2 regions of the Diaphorobacter sp. LI3 genome follow, and region 1 is predicted to be linked to the other one. Evidence: riboswitches for the same ligand, from Rfam matches in the RefSeq annotation. Region 1 holds a riboswitch; the other holds the start of a gene.
What was found. Region 1 has a riboswitch for S-adenosylhomocysteine ahead of metH (methionine synthase). Riboswitches for the same ligand answer to the same signal wherever they lie in the genome.

Region 1 (10,098 bases):
CAGCAGGTGGAACAGATCCGGGTCCATCACGCCGACGTCGCCGCTGTAGTGGTCGCGCAGGAAGTGGTTGAGCGTGGGCAGCGCCGCGGGAACGAATTGTTCGCCCTGGGCGTAGACCAGCGCCAGCCGCTCATGGGTGTGCAGGTGGTTGAAGGCCAGGCGCCGCGCAAGGTCCTGCTCTTCGCTGAGCGACGCCAACGCCGCCTTGGGCAGCAGCACCGCGGCCGCTGCGGCGTGCGCGACGGCGGCGCCGCGCCCCAGGAATAGACGGCGGTGGGGGTTGAGCGGTGGAGCCATGCGCGAAAAACCTCGAAAAAGCGAAAAAACGCGCTATTTTGGACCGATCACCCCGGCAGCACTACCCGCGCGGACCACATCGTAGGGTTTTGCCGAATGCTGGCGCAGCAGGCTGGCGAGCTTGCGGTCATGGCCGTACAGGTCGCCATAGAAGTGCGGACGGCCGTCCTGCACCACCACGGTGATGTGCGTGATGATGACCGGCACCGGATGCGGCAGCCGTACGAACACGGGCTTGGGCTGCGCCATGGCCGCACGGATGCGCTCCACGGTCCAGGTGGGATCGTCCTGCAACACGAACTGGGCGAGCGCCACCGGCTCCTCGACACGCACGCAGCCGTGGCTCAGGTCGCGCCGGCTGCGGCCGAACAGCGTGGGCGCCGAGGTGTGGTGCAGGTAGATGTTGTCGTTGTTGGGCAGCACGAACTTGATATCGCCCAGCGCGTTCAGCGGCCCTGGGCGCTGGCGTATGCGCGCCTGGCCTGCCAGCACGGCGCCCAGCATCTCGGGTGTGGCGTCGGTGCTCACGCCCGCCGCGCTGACGAACTCCATGCCCTGCCGGGCCAGGTAGCCCGGGTCGCGGCGCAGGCGCGGCACGGTTTCGCCGCGGGCGATGGACGGCGGGATGTTCCAGTACGGGCTGAATTCGATGGACTGCATGTCCTCATCGAACAGCGGCGTGCGCGTATCCAGCGCCTTGCCGACGATGACCGCCATGGACAGGCGCAGCGTGATCCTGCCACCCGCGTACTCATAGGCGCGCAGGCGGTATTCGGGCACGTTCACGGCGATCATGCGCGGGCCCTGCAGCACGGGCGTCCAGCGCAGACGCTCCATCTGCAGCGCGATCTGCTCGGCGCGTGCGGCCGGGGGCACATTCAGCGCCGCCAGCGTGGTCGCGCCCAGCACCCCGTCCGCCTCCAGCCCGTGGCGGCGCTGGAAGGCCGTGACGGCCTCGACCAATGCGGGGGTGTATTGCGCTGGCGCGGACGCTGCGGGCGGCTCGCCCGTGGGCTGCGGCGGCAGGTCGCCCAGCGCCACCAGCCGCTCGGCCAGTACGCCCAGGCCCGCCCAGGGCTGGCCCGGCGTGAGCTTGCGGCCCGGCAGCGCGGGCAGCGGCTGCGCCCAGGCAGGGTGAGCGCCCAGCGCGCGGTACTGCGCCAGCAGTGCGCGCAGCGCCGGGTACATGGGCACGCGGGGGATGGCCGCGTCCCGCGCCTGCTGGATCTGGCCGTCGGCCAGCGCGGCCTGCAGCGCGGCGCGCAGGTCGGGCTGGGGGCGGCGGGAGTGGTCGTAGCGCTCGTTGAGCCGTGCCGGATCGATGCGCCCGCCGTGCAGCTCATACAGGTAGCGCTCCACGGCCTGCGTCAGCTCCTGGTCGAGCGCCACGGCGGAGGCGGCATCCAGGCCGCGGGCGGCTGCGGCCGCCAGCGCATCACTCAGGTGCTGCGCGCCATAGTCGGCCGGCTCCAGCCCATCGGCTGCGGCTTCGTTGAGCCAGCGCACCGCTTCATGCGCAGCCGGCAGGGGGCGCCCGTCAGCCGTCAGCCAGGACGGGTTCGCCCAGGCAGCCAGCGGCATCCAGGCCGCCAGCAGCAGGGGGGCAGTGTGGTGTGTCAGCAGGCGCAGGTTCATGGGTCGATCTTGGCATGGCCTGCGCCGACCAGGCGCTAAAGCCCCAGATTCGGCGCGAGCGCGCGCTCCACCTCGGCCAGGGGCACTCCGCTGCGCTGGGCCATGTCCTGCACCTGCGCATCGTCGATCTTGCCGACGCTGAAGTAGGTGCTCTCGGGGTGGCTGAAGTAAAAGCCGCTCACACTGGCCGCGGGCGTCATGGCGTAGCTGTCGGTAATGTCCATGTCCACGTCCGCCGTGCCCAGCAATGCAAACAGCGGCTTCTTCACCCGGTGATCAGGGCATGCGGGGTAGCCCGGCGCGGGGCGGATGCCCACGTACTTCTCGGCGATCAGTTCGTCGTTGGACAGCCGCTCGCCCGCCTGGTAGCCCCACCAGTCGGTGCGCACGCGGTGGTGCAGCCATTCGGCACCGGCCTCGGCCAGGCGATCGGCCAGGGCCTTGAGGGTGATGGCGCTGTAGTCGTCGTGGTCGGCCATGAACTCGGCCACCTTGGCATCCACGCCGATGCCGGCAGTGACGGCAAACGCGCCAATGTGGTCGGCCTGCGTGGGTGCGCCACCCTCCGGGCGAGGCGCGATGAAGTCGGCCAGGCAGCGACTGGGGCGCATGCGGCCCTCGGCGTCGGGCTGCTTCTCGGCCTGCTGGCGCAGGCCGTACCAGGTGAGCACGACCTTGTCGCGCGCGGCATCGGCATACAGCTCGATGTCGTCATCGCGCACGGTGTTGGCGGGCCAGAAGCCCACCACGGCGTGGGCCGTGAGCCAGCGGCCCTCCACGATCTTCTTGAGCATGGCCTGTGCGTCGCGGAAGACGCGCGTGGCTTCCTCGCCCACCACCTCGTCCTGCAGGATGTCGGGGTACTTGCCGGCCAGGTCCCAGGTCTGGAAGTACGGCGCCCAGTCGATGAAGGGCACCAGCTCGGCCAGGTCGATGTTCTTGATCACGCGCCGGCCGATGAACTTGGGCGCCGGCGGCTGGTAATGCGCCCAGTCGATGCGCGTCTTGTTGGCGCGGCACTGCGCCAGCGGCCACACCGGCGTCTTCTTCTTGTTGGCATGCAGGTGGCGCACATGGTCGTAGTCGGCCTGCACCTCCGCCAGGTAGCTGTCCTTGTGCTCGCCCAGCAGGCTCTGCGCCACGCTCACGCTGCGCGAGGCATCGGGCACGTAGACCACGGGGCCCTGGTACTGCGGCGCAATCTTGACGGCCGTGTGCACGCGCGAGCAGGTGGCGCCACCGATCAGCAATGGAATCTTCTTGATGCGGAAGTACTCGTCCTTGTCCATCTCGCCGGCCACGTACTGCATCTCTTCCAGGCTGGGCGTGATCAGGCCCGACAGGCCGATGATGTCCGCGCCTTCGGCCTTGGCGCGCGCCAGGATTTCATGGCAGGGCACCATCACGCCCATGTTGATGACCTCGAAGTTGTTGCACTGCAGGACGACGGTCACGATGTTCTTGCCGATGTCATGCACGTCGCCCTTCACGGTGGCGATGACGATCTTGCCCTTGCTGGACACATCCAGGCCGGCGACTTCCTGCTGGCGCTTTTCTTCCTCGATGTAAGGGATCAGGTGGGCCACGGCCTGCTTCATCACGCGGGCGCTCTTGACCACCTGCGGCAGGAACATCTTGCCCGCGCCGAACAGGTCGCCCACGATGTTCATGCCGTCCATCAGCGGACCTTCGATCACGTGCAGCGGGCGGCCACCGCCTTGCACCACGATCTGCTGGTAGGCCTCCTCGGTGTCTTCGACGATGAAGTCGGTGATGCCGTGCACCAGCGCGTGCGACAGGCGCTCGCCCACGGGTTTGGGCGCGTCGGGGGTGCCGCGCCATTCGAGCTTCTTGCCCTCGTCCTTGGCCGCGCCCTTGGCGGCCTCGGCGATCTCCAGCAGGCGTTCGGCCGCGTCGGGGCGGCGGTTCAACACCACGTCTTCCACACGCTCGCGCAGCTCGGGGTCGAGGTCGTCGTAGACGCCGACCATGCCCGCGTTGACGATGCCCATTTCCATGCCGGCCTTGATGGCGTGGTACAGGAACACGGTGTGGATCGCCTCGCGCACCGGCTCGTTGCCGCGGAAGCTGAACGACACGTTGGACACGCCGCCCGACACCTTGGCACCCGGCAGATGCTGCTTGATCCAGCGCACGGCCTCGATGAAATCGACCGCGTAGTTGGCGTGCTCTTCGATGCCCGTGGCGATGGCGAAGATGTTCGGGTCGAAGATGATGTCTTCGGGTGGAAAACCGACCTCGTCCACCAGGATGCGGTAGGCGCGCTCGCAGATCTCGATCTTGCGCTGGTAGCTGTCAGCCTGGCCCTGCTCGTCGAAGGCCATGACCACGGCAGCGGCGCCGTAGCGCTTGATGAGCTTGGCCTCGTGCTTGAACTTCTCCACGCCTTCCTTGAGGCTGATGGAGTTGACGATGCCCTTGCCCTGCAGGCAGCGCAGGCCAGCCTCGATCACCTCCCACTTGGAGGAGTCGACCATCACCGGCACCCGGGCGATGTCGGGCTCGGAGGCGATGAGGTTCAGAAAGCGCACCATCGCGGCCTTGCTGTCCAGCATGGCCTCGTCCATGTTCACGTCGATGATCTGCGCGCCGTTTTCCACCTGCTGGCGCGCCACCGACAGTGCCTGCTCGTACTGGTCGTTCAGAATCATGCGCGCGAACGCCTTGGAGCCGGTGACGTTGGTGCGCTCGCCCACGTTGACGAACAAGCTCCCCTCGCCGATGAACACGGGCTCCAGCCCCGACAGGCGCATGGGCGGCACGGCGTGCGAAGGGACGGAAGATGCGGGGGCGGACGACGGCATGGGGCTCACCTGGATAACAAGAACAGACACATCAGGTGAGCGCCGTTGGTACACGCACGGCTGCATGCCGCGGTGGGCCCGAGCCTGACGCCGCCACGCGCGAGCCGCCTGTGCGGCCCCGGCCGGCGGGCGCTGCAGCGCTCCTCGGGAAAGCGTCGAATTCTACGCGGCCCACCTTTGGGGGGCAGGCATATGGATATACCCCCACGTGCACTGTGCGCCCAGAACATGGCCCCTACACGGGCCGGTGGTTGGTTCAAGTAAAAACAGACCGCAAGCCAATCACAGCAATCGCTGACAGCTATCAAACAAGGAGCATCAGCCCTGCTCCCGTAACAGTCGCAGCTTGCGGTACAGCGTGCGCGTGCTGACCCCCAGGGCGCGCGCCAATTCGCGACGCGACGCGGCCCCCCCCGCCAGCGCCGCGCGCAGCGCCTCGGATTCGATGTCACGCAGGGTGGCGTGATCGGGCTGCTGCGCAGCGCGGGCCGGCGCCGCCGCGGGCGCATCGAACGAGAGCGCGCGCTCGATCGTATGGGCGGTCACCACCGCGCCGTCGGTCAGCAGCGCGGCACGTTCCAGCACGTTGCGCAGCTCGCGTACGTTGCCGGGGAAGGGGTGCTGCGCCAGCCGGCGCAGCGCCGCGGGCGCAAGCACCAGGCCCCGCCCCCCGGCCACGCGCTGCAGGAGCGATTCCGCCAGCAGCGGAATGTCCTGCGGGCGTTCGCGCAGCGCGGGCAGCTGGATGGGAAAGGTGCTCAGGCGGTAGTACAGGTCCTGGCGAAACCGCCCCTCGCGCACCATGGCGCGCAGGTCGCGGTGGGTGGCCGCCACCAGGCGGATGTCCGCGCGGCGCAGCTCGGTGTGGCCCACGCGGCGGTAGGTGCCGCTTTCCAGCAAACGCAGCAGCTTGACCTGCATGGTGAGCGGGATGTCGCCCACCTCGTCCAGGAACAGCGTGCCGCCGTGCGCCGCCTCCACCAGGCCGGCGCGTGCGGCATGGGCGCCGGTGAAGGCGCCACGCTCGTGGCCGAACAGTTCGCTCTCGAACAGCGTCTCGGGCAGGCTGGCGCAGTCCACCACCACCAGCGGCCGCCCCGCGCGCGGGCTGGCCTCGTGCACGGCGCGCGCGGCCAGCTCCTTGCCCGTGCCCGACTCGCCCAGCAGCAGCACGCTGGCCTGCGACGGGCCCACGCGCGCGATCAGCTCCAGCACGGCCTGGAACGCGGGCGCGCGCCCGATCATGCCCAGCGCGCCCGGCTGCCCCTGGGCAATGCGCAGCGGCTCCATCTTCTCCAGAAAGTACTGGGGCTGGCCCGCCTCGTCGCGCAGCGGCACCAGTTCGATCTGCACATATTCCTCGCCCGCCGGGGTGTGGTGCAGGTGCAGCACGCGCTCGCGCTGGCCACTGAAGAGCGAGCGCGCCAGCGGGCAGGTCTCGCCCGCCTGGTCGCACGGCACGGGCGAATGGTGCGAGACCGCATGGCAGGTGCGCCCCACCACCGGCGCGCCCTGGCCGAACTGGCGACGGTAGGCGCCGTTGGCGGCCACGATGCGGTAGCCGCGGTCGAACAGGATGTGCGGCTCGGGCAGCCCCTCCAGCCAGGAGGCGAGCAGCGCGGTCTGCGCCACCTGCGCCGGGGTGGGGGAAAGATCAGGGATGTCGGCCATGGTGACATATGGTGTCACAAATGGCATGCATTGGCAGTGTTTCTGCCGTCCACCATGGCAGCGCTGACTCCTTGGGTGGATGCAAGCCTTTGTTCCACATGGAGATTTCGCACGGAGTGCCGCGCAGCCAGGCTGGCACGGCTCTTGAGTCAGGACAAGCAAGCGCGCGGCCCCTTGGCCGCGCCCATCGTGAAGGAATCGCCATGACTGCCCTCCCCGCCTCGTGCACCTGCGCTGCGCCCGACGCAGAACGCCGCACCCTGATCCACGCCACGGCCGCCGCCGGGGGCCTGGCAGCCGTCGGCGCGGCCGTGCCCCTGGTCAGCAGCCTGGCGCCCAGCGAACGCGCGCGTTCCCTGGGCGCGGCCGTGGAGGTGGACATCGCAGGCCTGCCGCCGGGCGGCATGCTCACGGTGGAGTGGCGCGGCAAACCCGTCTGGATCGTGCGGCGCACGCCGGAGATGCTGCAGTCGCTGCAGGGGCTGGAGGCACAGTTGGCCGACCCCGCATCGGCCAAGGACCAGCAGCCCGACTACGCGCGCAATACCCACCGCTCCATCCAGCCGGAGGTCTTCGTGGCCATCGGCATCTGCACGCACCTGGGTTGCTCGCCCACGGCCGTGGCCCCGGGCGCGCCGCAGTCCGGCCTGGGCGCGGGCTGGCCCGGGGGCTTCTTCTGCCCCTGCCATGGCTCCACGTTCGACAACGCGGGTCGCGTGTACCGCAACAAGCCCGCCCCGACGAACCTGGAGGTGCCGCCGCACCGCTTCCTGAGCGCCACGCGGCTGCTGATCGGCGAGGACAGCGCCAGCGCCTGATCGACCGCCCTTCGCCCAAGACCATCACAACCACGCCCCTTCCATGCCCGCCCCACAGACCCAGCCCCCCGCTGCCGAACGCGACGTCTACGTCGACCTGTACGAAGCCAAGAAGAAGATCTACCCGCGCGCCATCGGCGGCGTGTTCACGCGCTGGCGCTGGGCACTGGTGCTGCTCACCCAGGGGGTGTTCTACGGCCTGCCCTGGTGGCAGTGGGGCGAGCGCCAGATGGTGCTGTTCGACCTGGGCGCGCGGCGCTTTTACCTGTTCGGCCTGGTGCTGTACCCGCAGGACTTCATCTACCTCACCGGCCTGCTCATCATGTCGGCGCTGTCGCTGTTCCTGTTCACGGCGGTGGCGGGGCGGCTGTGGTGCGGTTTTGCCTGCCCGCAGACGGTGTACACCGAGCTGTTCCTGTGGCTGGAGCGCCTGACCGAAGGCGACCGTAGCGCGCGCATGCGGCTGGACAAGGGCCCGTGGACCTTCGAGAAGCTGTGGCGCAAGACGCTCAAGCAGCTCGCCTGGGTGTCGGTGGCGCTATGGACCGGATTCACGTTCGTGGGCTACTTCGTGCCCATCCGCCAGCTGGGCGGCGAGCTGCTGGCGCTGCACGGCACCTGGCAGATCTTCTGGGTGGGGTTCTACAGCTTCGCCACCTATGGCTTCGCGGGCTACATGCGCGAGCAGGTGTGCAAGTACATGTGCCCGTATGCACGCTTTCAGAGCGCAATGTTCGACAAGGACACGCTCATCGTCACCTACGACACCCAGCGCGGCGAGCCGCGCGCCGCGCGCAGCAAGAAGGTAGACGCCAAGGCCGCCGGCCTGGGCGACTGCATCGACTGCTCGCTGTGCGTGCAGGTGTGCCCCACGGGCATCGACATCCGCAAGGGCCTGCAGTACGAGTGCATTGGCTGCGGGATGTGCGTGGACGCCTGCAACACCGTGATGGACAAGGTGCAGTACCCGCGCGGGTTGATCCGCTACGCCACGCAAAACGGCATGCAAAACCGCTGGAGCAGCGCACAGATGCTGCGCCGCGTGCTGCGCCCGCGCGTGCTGTTCTACAGCGCCGTGCTGCTGGCGCTGTGCACGGCCATGCTGGCCAGCCTGGTCACGCGCACGCCGCTGAAGGTGGATGTGGTGCGCGACCGTGCCGCGCTCTCGCGCGTGGTGGCGGGTGGGCAACTGGAGAACATCTACCGCGTGCAGGTCATGAATGCCACCGAGCAGCCCCAGCGCTACCGCATCACGGCCAGCGGCCTGCAGGGGCTGCAGGTGGCCTCGGAGCCCGAAGTGGAGATCGGCCCCGCCGAGTCGCGCTGGGTGGCGGTGCGGCTGCAGGTGCCCTATGGCGCCGCGCCCGCCGGTTCGCACACCGTGCACCTGGACGTACAGGCGCTGGGCGACCGGGCGCAGGTGTCGGAAAAGACCGTGTTCCTGGTGCCGCGCTAGGCGCGGCCGCACATCACAAGCCAAAAGAGCTTCCAGCGCCCTTCTATCAAGCGCTGAAAGCTCCTTATTTCATAGCAACTTCGCTATCAATCCATGCGGATGTTGCGCTCCTTGATCAGCGCACCCCAGCGGGCCAACTCCTTGTCCAGGTGCGTGGCCAGCTGCTGCGGCGTGGTGCCGATGGGCTCGGCGCCGATGGTCTCGAACTTGGCCACGGTATCGGGCTGCTTCATGGCGTCGATCAGCGCGGCGTTGATCTTGTTCACGATGGCCGCCGGCGTGCCCGCGGGCGCGAACACGGCGAACCAGGGCGAGACCTCGTAGCCCGGCACGCCGGCCTCGGCGATGGTGGGCACGTCGGGCAGCGTGGCCGAGCGCTTGGCGCTGGTCACGCCCAGCGCGCGCAGCTTGCCGGCCTGGATGTGCGGGCGCGCCGAGGTGATGCTGTCGAACATCAGGTCCACCTGGCCGCCCAGCATGTCGGTCACGGCCGGGCCGCTGCCCTTGTAGGGCACGTGCAGCAGGTTCAACCCGGCCATGGAGGCGAACACCTCGCCCGCCAGGTGAATGGAGGTACCGTTGCCGGCCGAGGCATAGGTGAGTTTGCCGGGGTCGCGCTTGGCATGGGCGATCACGTCGGCCACGGACTTGTCGGTCGTCTTGGCGGTGTTCACCACCAGCACGTTGGGCACGATGGCCAGCAGGCTGATGGGCGCGAAGTCCTTCACCGGGTCGTAGCTCAGGCGCGGGTACAGCGCCTTGTTGGTGGCCATGCCGATGGACGTGATCATGATGGTGTAGCCATCGGCCGGCGACTTGGCCACGGCGTCGGCTCCGATGTTGCCGCCCGCGCCGGGACGGTTCTCGATCACGAAGGGCTGGCCCAGCGTGCGGCCGGCCTTCTCGCCCAGCGTGCGGGCAATCACGTCCATGGCGCCGCCCGGAGGGAAGGGCACGACCCACTTGATGGGCTTGGAAGGCCAGTTGGCGTCGGGCTGGGCCACGGCGGCGGCGGGCAGCAGGCCTGCGGCGGCCAGGGTGCAGGCGCCCAGCAGGGCAATGCGGCGGGAGAAAGTCATGGTGTGTCTACCTCAGGTCCAGGATGTCAGGCGGCGGCCACGCGGTCCATGCGTGCCTCGGGGCGCTGCTCGTCGGCCGACAGGGCCTTTTGCAGCACGAAGTCAAAGCGCACGCGGGTGAACGGCGCGCTGATGCCCAGCGATTCATAGCCGGCGGCGGGCGTGCCCGGCTCCAGCGTGACCACCAGGCCGTCGCGCGTGGCGAAGGCGAAGTCGTCGTCCAGGAAGCTGTCGCCCGGAATGTTGACCTGCGTGGTCAGCGTGCGCAGGCCGTCTGCCACCACCAGGAAGTGGATGTGCGCGGGTCGGTTGCCATG
Region 2 (10,098 bases), 640 kb from region 1:
AGCGCGCCAGACGCCGCTTGGTTGCACCAACCAGCGCGCGCTTCATGTCCACTGACATATCTTTGAGCACCTTGACATAGAAAGCGTCAGCCGTCCGGTCCAGAACCCTTTTCGGCACGGCCGTCAGAATGGCCGCACGTATGCCCGACTCCTGGTCTGTGAAGAAGCGAATCTTCTTGGCACGGCAGAGCAGTCGAGTGACAAGCTGGATGTGGGCGTACATCACCACTTGCTCATGCAGCAGCATGCCCTTTACGGGGGCACGGGATGAGTTCGCGGGGCCTTCACCATCTTCTATATCGGGGCGACCTAAGGCTGCGTCGTACGTCTCTTCGATGACCGATTCCATAGGCTTTCGGGAGGTACCTCCGCGAGGCGCCGCCCTCTCAGCCGCAGCATTCCAATCAGCCGGTAGCCAGACTCTCGCGTAGCGGCGAAACGCTCTGGCAAGTGCATGGTCGCCAAAGCGAACCATGTCCTTCTCTACGTCAGCAGAGTCCAGCGCAGGGTCAAAGTTGACGTTGACCCCGAACACATAGCCCGTAGCCTGGTCGGCCGTTGCAATGGACAGCAAAAGTGTGTTCTTTCGCACCTTCTTAGAGTGCCAGTTCACCACCAGCTTTTGCCGGTCAACCGACAGATATCTTGAGCCTAGGTCGTCGCGTCCCATGAGGGTTCGCTCACGCTCGCCGGCGAACATCTGGGCCTGCTCATAGAGGAAGTCGATGCGGTCGTATAGCTGGCTGGGGGAGATATCGAGGACCTTGATGATGCGCCGCAGCGGCATGGCGTTCATCAGATGCACCAAGATATCGCGATTGGAGTGACTGCGACGTTGGCGCTTGGTTGACCGGCCGCCGAAGGAGAACGCCTTCTTGCAGCCGACACACTTGAACCGGGGAGTTCCGTGGGCGTTGGTGCCGAAGCGAGTCACATTCTCAAGGGATGGCGCCCCCTCCGATAGAGAGCAGGCCTCGTTCGGACACTGCGGGAGTACTGGTTCAAGGTACTCCGACATGCGCATAAGCTCCTCGGCAATCGCCAAGTTGCTCTGCATAGGGGTGATTTCCTCGCACAGGCGGCACTTCAGTGCCGGCTGGTCCTTACCGGTAGCGACCACGGTGTAGTCGCCTGGGCCAACGGAAGAAGCTGGAGTACCGGCCCCGCCTCGGGCAACCGCAAGCTTGGGCGGTACGCCGAAGTTACCGCACTTGGGGTTCTTGCAGTGATTGACTTGAATACCCGCCGCGGCCGGCGGAAATCTAGGCGGCCACTTAGTCGGCTTTACTGAAGTTGGATGAGATTTTTCCTTGGACAAAGAAACGCCCTAGTCGTTGACTAGGGCGGAATTTTGAGCCATTACAGCTTTCTTAGCAACACTTTAACAGAACGGCTAGAATCGGGTTATCGTATTTGAATGCAAGCTGACTGCCGAATCCCACAAATAGGCCCGGTAGGGCTATGGCTGCAAGATATTTCCGCTGATCTTTGGCTAACAAAAAAGCTAAAACTACCACGGGCAGCAAATTGATGATCCCATTAGGGCGGGAGAAAACAGCAAAGGGAATTGAGAGCAGGAGGATTAATGCCGATTTCCTGTCGATTGACTTGCGACGAATGCAGATCCAAATCTCGAACAACATTCCCGCCAGAGCCACGGCGTATATGCCATCCGAGTACATGCTGCCAATGTAAAAAACAACGCTAGGTGCTAAGCAGATAAAAGCGAGACAGTAGAAAAAGCTCTTGTACATTTGCTGCATGAGCAGCCATGTCAGTATCCGGGCGGAGATCAACGCACAAATGGCCATCTGAACAGCAATCGGGATTTCAACACGACCGGTTGATCCATACAGTAACAAGTTGAAGAGGTACCAGAACGCTGGCTTGTTGGCCTGAAACTCTCGACCGGTTTCAATCTCCAGGATGATGGCCAGACTGTCTTGGCCGAGCATGCCTGGCCAGCATGCGATCAACCACGCGAGATAGAAAATGCATAAGAACGCTAGCAGCAAGATGAATGTGCGCAGTTCAGAGCTATTGGTAAGGACGGCAAGTCTTGCCAGCATTGGTTTGCCACTTGAATTCGGTTTCAGCTTCAGTGCTTGTTTCTCAATGCAGTGCCAACTGGCGTATGCGGCTAGTACCGTGATTCCCGCTGCTAGCGCCAGGGTACCGCCAAACCCTACCTCCGGCCAGCAGTAAAAAATCACTGCTTGCTGAATCGGAAACGCGAAGAGATAAATGCCGTACGAGGGGTCCCCAAACCGTCCTGCGCGCCGCACAAACGGCGTAGAGCATGTGCCGGTATTAATGATGAAAAACGGGAGTGCGATCAGCATCGCCGTGTGGCGCCAACCAGAGACCCAAAATGCGGTAGCTAGGGAACCAAGTACTAGCGCCCAGAGTGCAGGATGGCGTCGCCAAGAAGGCTCGAGCACAGCCAAGGCTGCGCCCAGTAGGAAAAAGGCGCTGAGTTCTCGCCCATAGTGCATAGTTCCCGTAGTGTCCGCGTTGCTGGTCGTCAGAAACCAAACCATGTAGGCTGTGATGCACAACAGGAATACTGGACGATACCTGAGTAGACCTACAAGCCCCGCGAGGCCAAGGACGATGTAACAACGAACCTCGAAAGGAATGGTCCACAGCGAGCCATTGACCGCAGCTGCATACGGGTTGTGTTCGAAGACACCAGGCAGCACATAGTGGATCTGCATTAAGAGCGCGCGCAGATAGTTCCAGGTCGCGCCATGCTGCAGATAGGTTGCAGTAGGAAGTGTTGTGACCAAGGGACCGAGAACAAAGGCCGCGAGAATCACGACGCATGTTAAGGCTGGCCAGATCCGTAGAAACCGTCGCCACCCAAATCGCAGCAGATTAGGGTCGCGAGCCCAGCTGATGGCAACCAGGTAGCCGCTGATGGCGAAAAAAATCGCCACCGCAAGCCCCCCCAAGCTATAAAGTCCGAAGAATGAGGGCTCTGCCTGCCCGGTTAAGGCAAAGTGGTGGCTCAGCAAGACCATGGACGCAGCCACGATCCGTATGAAGTCGAAGTTGTTGGGCAGGTGTGCGGTCTTGGTCGCTGTCATTGCTTATGCTCAACCACTCGTTTGCAACGCCAGCCCCGCATGCTCTCGCAGCGGATGGAAATGAATCTTTGGGAACCGCTCCTGCGCCAGCCGTACGTCATATGGGCTCGTGCACAGATAGGCCAGCGTGTCCGCCGCATCGCGCGCCATGCGCATGGGGTAGGCGTTCTCGAACTCGCGCAGTTCGGCCGGCGTGTCGGCGGTGATCCAGCGGGCTCCCGTGTACTGGCAGGCTTCCAGACGGATGTCGCAGTCGTATTCGGTGTTCAGACGGTGTTGCACCACTTCGAACTGCAGCTGGCCCACGGCACCCAGCAGCATGTTGCCGCCGGCCTCGGGCTTGAAGACCTGGATGGCGCCTTCCTCGCCCAGTTGCATCAGGCCCTGCTGTAGTTGCTTGGTGCGCAGCGGGTTCTTCAGCACCACGGTCATGAACATTTCGGGGGCGAAGAAGGGCAGGCCGGTGAATTGCAGGTTGGCGCCGTCGGTGATGGTGTCGCCCAGCTGCACGCCGCCGTGCGTGGTGAAACCGATGATGTCGCCGGCGTAGGCCTCTTCCACCGCCTCGCGGCGCTGGCTCATGAAGGTGACCACGCTGGTGGGGCGCAGTTCCTTGGCGGTGCGCTGCACCTTGAGCTTCATGCCGGGCGTGTACTTGCCGCTGGCCACGCGCACGAAGGCGATGCGGTCGCGGTGGTTGGCGTCCATGTTGGCCTGCACCTTGAACACCACGCCCGAAAAGCCCTCGTCCTCGGGCAGTACGGTTTTTTCCACCGGCTGCTTGTTGACGATGAGCGAGCTCTTGCGCGGGCCGGGCGGGGGCGACATGTCCACCACCGCATCCAGCACTTCCATCACGCCGAAGTTGTTCACGCCCGAGCCGAAAAACACCGGTGTGAGCTTGCCGGCCAGGAAGGCTTCATGGTCCCAGGGCGCCGAGGCGCCTTGCGCCAGCTCCATGCTTTCCAGTGCGTCGTCAAAGGCCTGACCGAAGCGCGCGCGCAGCTTGTCGGCATCGGCCAGCGGAATGACCTCGAAGTCCTGCGGGCGCTTTTCGCTGCCGGGCTGGAAGACCGTCATGCTTTGCGTGCGCAGGTTGATGATGCCGCCGAAGCTCTTGCCCTGGCCCACGGGCCAGGTGATGGGGCAGCAGGGCATGCCCAGCTCGCGCTCGACCTCGTCGAGGATGTCGAGCGGGTCGCGGACCTCGCGGTCCATCTTGTTGACGAAGGTGATGATGGGCGTGTCGCGCTGGCGGCAGACCTCGATCAGGCGGCGCGTCTGCGCCTCCACGCCGTTGGCCGCGTCGATCACCATCAGGGCCGAATCGACGGCCGTGAGCACGCGGTAGGTGTCTTCCGAGAAGTCCTTGTGGCCCGGCGTGTCCAGCAGGTTGATGACGTGGTCGCGGTAGCTCATCTGCATCACGCTCGACGCCACCGAAATACCGCGCTGCTTCTCGATTTCCATCCAGTCGGAGGTGGCGTGGCGGCTGGCCTTGCGGCCCTTCACGGCGCCGGCGATCTGGATGGCGCCGGAGAACAGCAGCAGCTTTTCCGTCAGCGTGGTCTTGCCGGCGTCGGGGTGGGAGATGATGGCAAAAGTCCGGCGGCGCCGGGTTTCTGGGGCGTACGACACAGTGATTCTGGGTGAGGGCCGCGCGGTGCGCGACGGCCGGTGCGAGAAGAGGCGGGCGCACCCTGCGGGAGCGCCCTGGCATTGGGCGGGGATTCTACGGCGCGGCGCGTGGTGCGGGGGCACCGGTATAATCTTGCACTTTCCGAGGAGCGTTGCAGCGTCCCCAGCACGGCGGGGCGCGAGGCTCGGAAGTCATACCCAGCAACGACGCTCACCCACGCCTTGCGGTGCGGTGAGCCCCATCCCCCAGGCGCGGTTTTTTCAGATACCCATCAAGGAAACCACCATGAGCGCTGTTCTCAAGTCCCCAGCCGACTCCGCGATTGCCGATATCTCCCTGGCCGACTGGGGCCGCAAGGAAATCCGCATCGCCGAGACCGAGATGCCCGGCCTGATGGCCATTCGCGAGGAATTCGCGGCCAAGCAGCCCCTGAAGGGCGCGCGCATCACGGGCTCGCTGCACATGACCATCCAGACGGCCGTGCTGATCGAGACGCTCAAGGCCCTGGGCGCCGACGTGCGCTGGGCCTCGTGCAACATCTTCTCCACCCAGGATCACGCCGCCGCCGCCATTGCCGCCACCGGCACGCCGGTGTTCGCCATCAAGGGCGAGACCCTGGTGGACTACTGGGACTACACCCACCGCATCTTCGACTTCGGCCCCAAGGGCAGCGAGGGCGAAGGCCCGAACATGATCCTGGACGACGGCGGCGACGCCACGCTGCTGATGCACCTGGGCAAGCGCGCCGAGAAGGACGCTTCCGTGCTGGCCCACCCCGGCAGCGAGGAAGAGCGCATCCTGTTCGCCGCCATCAAGGCCAAGCTGGCCGAGGACAGCACCTGGTACAGCCGCAAGAGCGCCCAGATCATCGGCGTGACCGAAGAGACCACCACCGGCGTGCACCGCCTCAAGGAAATGTCGGCCAAGGGCACGCTACTGTTCCGTGCGATCAACGTGAACGATTCGGTGACCAAGAGCAAGTTCGACAACCTGTACGGCTGCCGCGAGTCGCTGGTGGACGGCATCAAGCGCGCCACCGACGTGATGATCGCCGGCAAGGTGGCCGTGGTGGCGGGCTATGGCGACGTGGGCAAGGGCTCGGCCCAGGCGCTGCGCGCCCTGAGCGCCCAGGTGTGGGTGACCGAGATCGACCCCATCAACGCCCTGCAGGCTGCCATGGAAGGCTTCAAGGTCGTGACCATGGAGTGGGCCGCCGACAAGGCCGACATCTTCGTGACCACCACGGGCAACCGCGACGTCATCACCTTCGAGCACATGAAAGCGATGAAGGACCAGGCCATCGTGTGCAACATCGGCCACTTCGACAACGAGATCCAGGTCGCCAAGCTCGAAGAGCACTGCCAGTGGGAAGAGATCAAGCCCCAGGTGGACCACGTGATCTTCCCGGACGGCAAGCGCATCATCCTGCTGGCCAAGGGCCGCCTGGTGAACCTGGGCTGCGGCACGGGCCACCCCAGCTTCGTGATGTCCAACTCGTTCGCCAACCAGACCATCGCGCAGATCGAGCTGTTCACCCACCCCGAGGGCTACGACGTGGGCAAGGTCTACGTGCTGCCCAAGCACCTCGACGAGAAGGTGGCGCGCCTGCACCTGAAGAAGGTCGGCGCCATGCTGACCGAGCTGAGCGACGAACAGGCCGCCTACATCGGCGTGCCGAAGCAGGGCCCCTACAAGCCCGACACCTACCGCTATTGATTGTTAAAAAGCATAGCTGCTTGCGCTTGCCAGTAGTCGTTTTCAGCATGAAATATTGCTGAAAATGGCTCGCTGCAAGCGCTGCCAGCTATCGATATGAGAGGACAGCGCGATGCGCGCGGACGTATTTCTGGTGGAAGGCGGCTACGCGGCCACCCGGTCGCAGGCCCAGCGGTTGATTGCCGCCGGCGTGCAGTGGCGCCTGGCGCCCACGCTGCCGTGGCAGAAGGTGGCCAAGAACGGCGACGACATTCCCGCGGGGGTCGAGGTGCAGCTGCTGGACGCTGCGGAGGCCAAGTACCTCTCGCGGGGCGGCCTCAAGCTTGAAGGCGCGCTGGCGGCCACGGGCCTGCAAGTGGCTGGCCTGCGCTGCCTGGACGTGGGGCAGAGCACCGGCGGTTTCACCGACTGCCTGCTGGCACATGGCGCTGCCCAGGTGATTGGCGTGGACGTGGGCCACGGCCAGTTGCACGAGCGGCTGCGCGCCGACCCGCGGGTGGTCTGCGTGGAAGGCGTGAATGCCCGTGCCCTCACGCCCGAGGCGTTGCAGGACGCCTGCGACGTGGCGCTGTCCGAAGTCATCGAGGACGCGGAAGACAACGACACCCAGCCCCAGGCCCCCTACGCCTGGATGCGCAACGGCGGCATGGTGGACGATGAGTACGACGACAGCGACGACGCCAAGGAGCATGAGATCGAGAGCTTCAAGGCCGAGCGCGCGGCCAAGGCCAAGGCGCGCGCCGAGGGCTCATTGCCCGTGCAGCGCCGCCGCCGTCCCGGGTGCGAGGACGTGGACATCACGCCAGCGTTCGATCTCGTCACCGGCGACCTGTCCTTCATCTCGCTCACGCTGGTGCTGCCTGCGCTGGTGCCGCTGTTGAAAGAGCAGGGCCAGCTGTTGATGCTGGTCAAGCCGCAGTTTGAGTTGCAACCCGGCCAAGTGGGCAAGGGCGGCATCGTGCGCGATGCGCAGCTGTATCCGCAGGTGGAGCAGCGCATCCGTGACTGCTGCACGGAGCTGGGGCTGCACGTGGTGGCCTGGATCGATAGCCCCATCGAGGGGGGCGACGGCAACCGCGAGTTCTTCATCCATGCAAGGAGGAAGGCATGAGCCTTTCCACGGCCTTTCCGGTCAGCTTTGAATTCTTCCCGCCCAAGACGCCCGAGGGCGCCGACAAACTGCGCGCCGTGCGCCAGCAGCTGTATGCGCGCCGGCCCGACTTCTGCTCCGTCACCTACGGCGCGGGGGGCTCCACGCAGGCGGGCACCTTCGGCACGGTGCGCGAGATCCTCGCCGAGGGCGTGAGCGCGGCCTCGCACTTCTCGTGCATCGGCGCCACCAAGGACGGCGTGCGCGCGCAGCTCGCCGAGCTGAAAGCCATGGGCGTGAAGCGCCTGGTTGCGCTGCGCGGCGACCTGCCCAGTGGCTACGGCATCGGGGGCGAGTTCCATTACGCGAGCGATCTGGTGGCGTTCATCCGCGCCGAGACGGGGCGCGACTTCCACATCGAGGTGGCGGCCTACCCCGAGGTCCATCCCCAGGCCCGTTCGTCGGATGCCGACCTGCAGGCCTTTGCCACCAAGGTGCGCGCGGGCGCCGACTCGGCCATCACACAGTACTTCTTCAATGCCGACGCCTACCTGCGCTTCGTGCAGGACGTGCGCCGCCTGGGGCTGGACGTGCCCGTGGTGCCGGGCATCATGCCGATCATGGGCGCGTCGCAGCTGCTGCGCTTTTCGGACGCCTGCGGCGCCGAGATCCCGCGCTGGATCCGCCTGCGCCTGCAGGGCTATGGTGACGATGTGGCGAGCATTCGCGCCTTCGGCCTGGATGTCGTCACGCACCTGTGCGAGCAACTGCGCCGCGAGGGCGTACCGGGCCTGCACTTCTACACCATGAACCAGAGCGCGGCCACGTTGGAAATCTGCGACCGCCTGGGGCTCTGAAGCGGCGGGGATGGGTAATATCGGCAGCTTTTTCCCGTCCTCTTCCTCCTATCCCCTGCGCGTTTGCGGTATGAGTCCCGTCATTGCCTCCCTGCTGTTCACCACGCTGTCGCTTGCGATGGCATCGCCCGCGTCGGCGCAGACGCGCTATTCCTGCCGCGACGAGCAGGGCGCCGTCTATACCCTGGCGCGCCCCTGCCCCAAAGGCATGGTGACCACCGCCGTCTCGGCGGGACCGGTGGAGCCACGCGTCGAGCCCCGCAGCTACGCGCCCACCCCGTCCCGGCGCAGCAGTGCGATGCGCGAGGTGCCGGAATACGAGAGCTACATGAGCGGGCGCTGCCGCACGCTGCAAAACAGCATCCGCGGGGCATCGGCCAACGGCTCCAGCTACGACGTCATCGCGGGCATGCAGCGCGAGTACCGACGCGACTGCAGCGACGAGGAGAGCGATGCCGCCTCGCGCTACTACCGCGAGCGCCGCGAGGCACGCAGCCAGCGCCGCACAGAGCGCGAGCGCGAGGAACAAGCCCAACTGGCGCAGGAGGAGCAGGAAAGCCGCAAGGCGCTGCAATGCGCGGAGTCCAAACGCATCCTGGCCGCCAAGAGAGCGCGCACCGACCTGACACCGGGTGAACGCAATGATCTGCGCCGTTTTGAGACCAACGTCATCACCCGCTGCGGCGACTTCTGACCCTTTGCACCCCGGCCGCATGGGACGGTGGTTGGCCGGCGTGCTGTTGGCGGCCGTGCTGGCGGGTTGCGCAGCGCCACCCGCCGATGCGCCCTCTGTAGTAGCACCTGGCCCGACGCAGGCGCTGCCGGGACCGGCGGGCGCGCAGGCGGACAGCCCACCGGACTCCGGCGTATCGGCCCCGCCGCGGGCTCGCAAGGAGGGCAGGATGCGCTCGGCACCGTCTTCTCCGCGTGAAGCCGATACCGCCATCGAGCGCGGCCGCGAAGACGAGGAAGAAAGCGGCGTGCTGCTCGGGCGCGGGCTGGCCTCCTGGTACGGCGGCAGCCTGCATGGCCGGCGCACGGCCAGCGGCGAGCGTTTTGACCGTGGGGAACTCACCGCCGCGCACCGCACGTTGCCTTTCGGGGCGCGGGTATGCGTGCGCAGCCTAGTCAACGGCAAGGTGGTGGTGGTGCGCGTCAATGATCGCGGACCGTTCGCGCCAGGCCGGGTCATCGACCTGAGCCAGGCCGCGGCGCAGGAACTGGGCATGGTGGGCCTGGGTATCAAGCCCGTGGAGATCTGGCACATGGGGCCGGACGACGACAGCTGCCCCGAAGATCTGCCGGAGCTGGACCCGTCGTCCACGCCCGCAGCCTCGCCGGCCGCTGCTCCAGCGGGCGCCGCGCAAGCGCGCACAAATCAGGGCGCTGCGCGCACTACTCCCCGCAAGAGCCGGGCCCGGCGGCGCTAAACCACGGCATCCCAGGGATCGTGCGGGCGCCCCAGCCCGGGGGCTTAACCCACCTCGAGCGTGTGGGACGCGTTGCGGTCCTGGGCCAGCAATTGCGCCATCTGCGGCAACGCCTCGCGCAGCACGCCCTGCAACGTGAAGGGAGGGTTGACAACGAACATGCCGCTGGCCGGCAGGCCGGGCCGGCGCGCGCCTTCGGCGGCCGCAGGGGAGGCCAGTTTGCTGGATTTCACGGTCAGCGTCGCATGCAGCCAGGGCTTGCCCGCCTTCTGGGCCA

Region 2: another riboswitch for S-adenosylhomocysteine. It lies ahead of ahcY (adenosylhomocysteinase); the one in region 1 lies ahead of metH (methionine synthase).

Annotation. Positions count from the first base shown of each region.
Region 1 covers NZ_CP094346.1:181,885-191,982, reverse strand. The annotation lists gene MRB47_RS00875 (YcbK family protein) at 1-297, opposite strand, end outside; gene MRB47_RS00870 (murein L,D-transpeptidase) at 331-1,932, opposite strand; gene metH (methionine synthase) at 1,968-4,757, opposite strand; S-adenosyl-L-homocysteine riboswitch at 4,788-4,909, opposite strand; gene MRB47_RS00860 (sigma-54 interaction domain-containing protein) at 5,076-6,428, opposite strand; gene petA (ubiquinol-cytochrome c reductase iron-sulfur subunit) at 6,632-7,246, shown strand; gene ccoG (cytochrome c oxidase accessory protein CcoG) at 7,290-8,702, shown strand; gene MRB47_RS00845 (tripartite tricarboxylate transporter substrate binding protein) at 8,789-9,781, opposite strand; gene MRB47_RS00840 (dioxygenase) at 9,808-10,098, opposite strand, start outside.
Region 2 covers NZ_CP094346.1:3,727,386-3,737,483, reverse strand. The annotation lists gene MRB47_RS17455 (hypothetical protein) at 1-1,318, opposite strand, end outside; gene MRB47_RS17450 (acyltransferase family protein) at 1,371-3,089, opposite strand; gene MRB47_RS17445 (peptide chain release factor 3) at 3,099-4,727, opposite strand; S-adenosyl-L-homocysteine riboswitch at 4,866-4,947, shown strand; gene ahcY (adenosylhomocysteinase) at 5,014-6,444, shown strand; gene MRB47_RS17435 (TlyA family RNA methyltransferase) at 6,557-7,555, shown strand; gene metF (methylenetetrahydrofolate reductase [NAD(P)H]) at 7,552-8,391, shown strand; gene MRB47_RS17425 (DUF4124 domain-containing protein) at 8,462-9,085, shown strand; gene MRB47_RS17420 (septal ring lytic transglycosylase RlpA family protein) at 9,105-9,821, shown strand; gene MRB47_RS17415 (23S rRNA (adenine(2030)-N(6))-methyltransferase RlmJ) at 9,866-10,098, opposite strand, start outside.